Regions from separate parts of the Streptomyces boetiae genome, predicted to be linked through region 2. Evidence: riboswitches for the same ligand, from Rfam matches in the RefSeq annotation. Region 2 holds a riboswitch; the other holds the start of a gene.

Region 1 (2,381 bases), on a different contig from region 2:
GGGGACGGGGCGCGGGTCAGATGGCCACGCCGTTGGCCCTCAGGTAGGCCAGCGGGTCGACGTCCGAGCCGTAGTCCGGGCCGGTGCGGACCTCGAAGTGGAGGTGCGGCCCTGTGCTGTTCCCGGTGGAGCCGGACAGGCCGATCTGCGTGCCGGCGGAGACCGCCTGGCCTGCCGAGACGGAGACCGAGGACAGGTGGGCGTACTGGCTGTAGTGGCCGTCGGCGTGCCGGATGACGACCTCGTTGCCGTAGGCGCCGCCGGTGTTGCCCGCGGAGACGACCTCGCCCACGCCGATGGAGACGACGGGGGTGCCGGTGCCCACCGCGAAGTCCACGCCGGTGTGGTAGCCGGAGGACCAGGAGGAGCCGGCCAGGCGGTAGGCGGTGGAGGGCGCCGCGTCCACGGGGGCGGTGAAGCCGCCCGCGCTCGCCTCGGGCGCCGGGGCCGGCTCGGGCTCCGGGGCCGGCTCGGGGGCGGGCTCCGGGGCGGGCTCCGGGGCCGGGGCGGCGGCCGGGGCCGCGGCGGCTCCGGCCAGGGCCAGCTCCTGGCCCGGGAGGATCAGCCGCGGGTCCTCCCCGATGACCTCGCGGTTGGCCGTGTAGAGGGTCTTCCAGCCGCCCTCGACGCGGTGCTCGACGGCTATCTCGTAGAGGGAGTCGCCGGACACGACCCGGTAGGTCTCGGCGGCACCGGAGACCGCGGCGGCCGGGGCCGCGGCGGGCAGCGAAACCGGCAGGGAAACGGCCGCGGCGGGCCGCTCCGCGGGCTGGGCGGCGGGCTGGGCGGCGCTCGCCCCGCCGGCCGCGATCAGCGGCCACGCCACGCCGGCGCCGCCGGCGGTGAGGGCGAGGGAGACGCGGGACAGGCGGGAGCGGCCCCAGGTCCTGGGGCGACGGTGGCGTCCGCGAGCGGGCATAGCGGTGCTCCTCTCCAACGCCTGCGAGGTGAGCTGTCGGGTTCGGGCTGGAGTAGTTGCCCGGCCACGGCGGAATCCGGACGCGTGAGGGACACGCGCGGGCCGGATCCGGCGGTGGCTTCACCCCTAGCCGGGCCCCGGGGATTCGGGTCCGGCGGGAAGTGGGTCCCCCGCTCCTGTCACACGGAATTCTGCGTTTCCGCTGCCGGTGACAGGATTCGGCGTCCGGGAGCGGATCGCCGCGGGTGCGGCGCGGAGAGCACCGTAAACCGATGAATTCGGACGGGACAAGAAAGTCGGGGCCTACGCTCCATGATCGGAAATACCGCGACGAATATTCCGCGACGCAAAGCGAGGAAACCGTGACGCTGCGCGCAGCGGTCAATTACGGGTAAAGGCTCAACTGCGGCGCGCGGAAAGGGCGTTGAACGGAAGGGCGGGAAACGGCCCCGGCCGGGGGCGTTCCGGTTGCGCGCCCGCGAGTGACCTCGGTCACCCCACGCGCCCCGCCGACCCCTTTGGGTCGATTGCCCGTTGTGCCGGTTTCGGGGGCGGGCGCCCCCGGTCAGCCGTCAAGCTGCTCGATGGTCGCCAGCGAGGGGCCGCGCCGCGCGGACAGGTCCCGGGCGACGGCCTCCGCGTCCGCGAGCACCCGGGCCGCGTTCCCCCAGGTCAGACGCGCCACCTCGGCGGCGGACCAGCGCCGCCGCAGCAGCTCCGCGATCAGCCGGGGGTAGCCGTCCACGCCGCCCAGGCCCTCGGGCAGGTGGGTCGTGCCGTCGAAGTCCCCGCCGATGCCCAGGTGGTCCACGCCCGCCACCGCCCGCATGTGGTCCAGGTGGTCCGCGACCGTGGCCACCGTGGCGCGCGGGCGCGGGACGTTCTCCTCGAACTCCGCCAGCAGCCGCATCGCGGACGGGCTCCGGTCCAGCGGGTCGTGGCCATGCGCGCGCAGGTGGTCGTCGGCCCGCTCTGACCAGGCCACGGCCGCCGGCAGCACGAACTGCGGCACGAAGGTGACCATGGCCACCCCGCCGTTCGCGGGCAGGGCGGCGAGCACGTCGTCGGGGACGTTGCGCGGGTGGTCGCACACGGCACGGGCCGAGGAGTGCGAGAAGAGCACGGGCGCCTCGGTGACCCGCAGCGCGTCCCGCATCGTGGCCGGGGCGACGTGGGAGAGGTCCACGAGCATGCCCAGGCGGTTCATCTCCCGCACGACCTCCTCGCCGAAGGCGGTCAGGCCGTCGTGGCGCGGGGCGTCGGTGGCCGCGTCCGCCCAGTCGGTGGTCGCGTTGTGGGTCAGGGTCAGGTAGCGCACGCCGAGGCGGTGGAACGTCCGGAGCGTGGCGAGGGAGTTGTTGATCGTGTGGCCGCCCTCGGCGCCCATCAGGGAGGCGATGCGGCCCTCGGCGCGGGCCAGCTCCATGTCCTCGGCGCTCAGCGCGGGCCGCAGGTCGGCGGG
Region 2 (2,381 bases):
TCACCAGGCCGAGCGAGAAGCCGCCGGCCGCCGTGCCCGAGTAGATGAGCAGCGCCCGGTTGCGCTGCGGGCCCTCGGGGAAGCGGGTGGTGATGATCGACAGCCCTGCCGGGGTCATGAACGCCGCGGACACGCCCGTCACGAAGCGCGCGGCGATCAGCATCCAGCCCTCGGTGGCCAGCCCGCCCAGGCCGGAGAAGAGGAGGAAGACCCCGAGCCAGGTCAGGAACATCCGGCGCCGCCCGAACAGGTCGGCCGCCCGGCCGCCCAGCAGCATGAAGCCGCCGTAGCCGAGGACGTAGGCGCTCATCACCCACTGCAATTCTCCGGTGGCCAGGCCGAGATCGGAACGGATCGACGGGAGGGCCACGTTCAGCATGGCCACGTCGATCCCCTCCAGGAAGATGGCTCCGCAGAGCACGAGCAGCATCCCCCAACCGCGTGCGGACATGACGGCTTCCCCTCAGGTGGTGGCGGCTCTGACGCAGGTCAGAGTTGGTTCCCTCTTGTAACCGACAGCATCATGGGGAACCATTCCCGCATGGAAGAAGGCACTTTGAAGTCCCCCGGGCACATGCGGGATACCGTGACGGCCCCGGCCCCGGCGGCCCCGGCCGGGGAGGACACCGCCGACTGCGTCGCCGACTATCCCTACGACGTCAAGCAGTGGGACGTGCGCGAGGACTGCGAGGTCCGGCAGATCCTGGACCGGATCGCGGACAAGTGGTCCCTGCTGGTCATCGCCCTGCTGGACTGCGAGTCGCTGCGCTTCACGGAGCTGCGCCGCGAGATCGACGGCATCAGCCAGCGCATGCTGACCCGCACCCTGCGCCACCTGGAGCGCGACGGCCTGGTCAGCAGGACCGTGCACCCGACCGTCCCGCCGCGCGTGGACTACGCCCTCACGCCCCTGGGTTCGACCCTGCACGCCACGATCCAGTCGCTCGTCGCCTGGACCGAGCGGCACCAGTCGGAGATCGTCGCGGCGCGCGCCGCCTACGATGCCCGTGAGGCGCGCGAGGCGTACGGTGCGCCCGGGAAAGAACACGAGGGGTGAGCGCGGGATCTCACCGGCATAACAATTGACGCACCGTCAGCTACTCATCCGCAGACAGAAGGTCGCTGTTATGCCCGCTTTGGCGCGCTTGCTGGCTGAAAATCCTGGTCAGCGGGTGCGCTTATTTCCCCCGACCACTTGGAATCGGAGCCGGTCGTCTATTAACGTTCGATAACGCAGCGCGGTCGTCACCGCCGTCGCAAGAGACGGCACCGTGCTCCGTCGCCGAATCCGGCGCGTGCGAAACAACTGCACCAAAGGAACCGGGGAACCACCACGTGGGGTGAATCGGACCGCCGGCTGCCACCCACGGCCGGCCGCTCGTAGGGGACCTTCCTGCTCCGAACCCGTCAGCTAACCCGGTAGGCGAGAGGAAGGAAAGGAGAGCGCCCCCGTGGCGTTGAACCCGCATGCCTCACCTCGTGAGGACGCGTATCCGGCCCCGTACGGACCCTTGGACGGGTACGGCTTCGGGGGCCAGGACCCCGCGCACGGCGGTGCGGCCCGCACGGCCGCCGCCGCGGCCCACCAGGCGGCCCCGGCCTTCCCGGGCTTCTCCGACCTCTCCCGCTTCCCCGGCGCGACCGGCACCGCGACGTTCGCCCAGCCAGCCGCGTTCGCCCAGCCCCAGGCGTTCGGCCGGCCCGACGCGTCGAGCGACGCGCTCACGGACACCGCGAGCTTCGCGCCCTTCGGTCGCACCGCGCCCGCCTCCTACGCGCGTCCCGCCGAGGTCCCGACGGCCCCGGCCGTCTCCGGCCCCTCCGAGGCGGCCGTTCCCGCGGCGCCCGGACTGACGCTCCCCCAGGCCGCGCCGCGGACCGGCGACGAGGCCACCGCCGAGGACCCGGCCACCACCACGCTCGCGGCCGTTCCCGCCCCCGGCTCCTCCTCCGCCTTCGCGGACCTCGCCTCCGCCCCCGACTACTTCGGCCCCTCCGTCTCCGCCGAGGAGCCCTACGCGGAGTGGAACCCCAGCGCCGAATCGATCCGCCCCGTGCGCGGCCGGCACCGCGTCGCCCGCCAGCGCGGCGGCACGATAGCGCGCAGCCGCGCCGTGCTGGGCGTCGGCGTGATGGCCGCGGTCGGCGCCGGCGGCATGGCCACGGCCAACGAGGGCGGCGCGTCCTCCGTTCCCGGCATGGGCGCCGCGGCCGACACCCTGCGAGACGACGTGCCGATGCTCGGCGGCCTGCTCGGCCTGGCCGGCGGCTCCGACGCGGGGGGCTCCGGCGACACCGCGCTGGCCACCGCCCCGCTGAGCGAGGCCGCGCTGCCCGACGCCGACGTGGCCGCCGGCGTCACCGACGCGGGCGAGGCGCTG

What was found. A riboswitch is a leader RNA that binds a small molecule or an ion and turns the genes downstream of it on or off. The one in region 2 is predicted to bind cyclic di-AMP.
Region 1: another riboswitch for cyclic di-AMP. It lies ahead of RM780_RS20825 (M23 family metallopeptidase); the one in region 2 lies ahead of RM780_RS10420 (M23 family metallopeptidase).

The regions. Positions count from the first base shown of each region.
Region 1 covers NZ_JAVREN010000036.1:20,334-22,714, forward strand. Annotated here, with positions in the region: gene RM780_RS20825 (M23 family metallopeptidase) at 17-919, opposite strand; cyclic di-AMP (ydaO/yuaA leader) riboswitch at 925-1,125, opposite strand; gene RM780_RS20830 (dipeptidase) at 1,485-2,381, opposite strand, start outside.
Region 2 covers NZ_JAVREN010000011.1:65,448-67,828, forward strand. Annotated here, with positions in the region: gene RM780_RS10410 (MFS transporter) at 1-451, opposite strand, end outside; gene RM780_RS10415 (winged helix-turn-helix transcriptional regulator) at 542-1,057, shown strand; cyclic di-AMP (ydaO/yuaA leader) riboswitch at 1,271-1,441, shown strand; gene RM780_RS10420 (M23 family metallopeptidase) at 1,452-2,381, shown strand, end outside.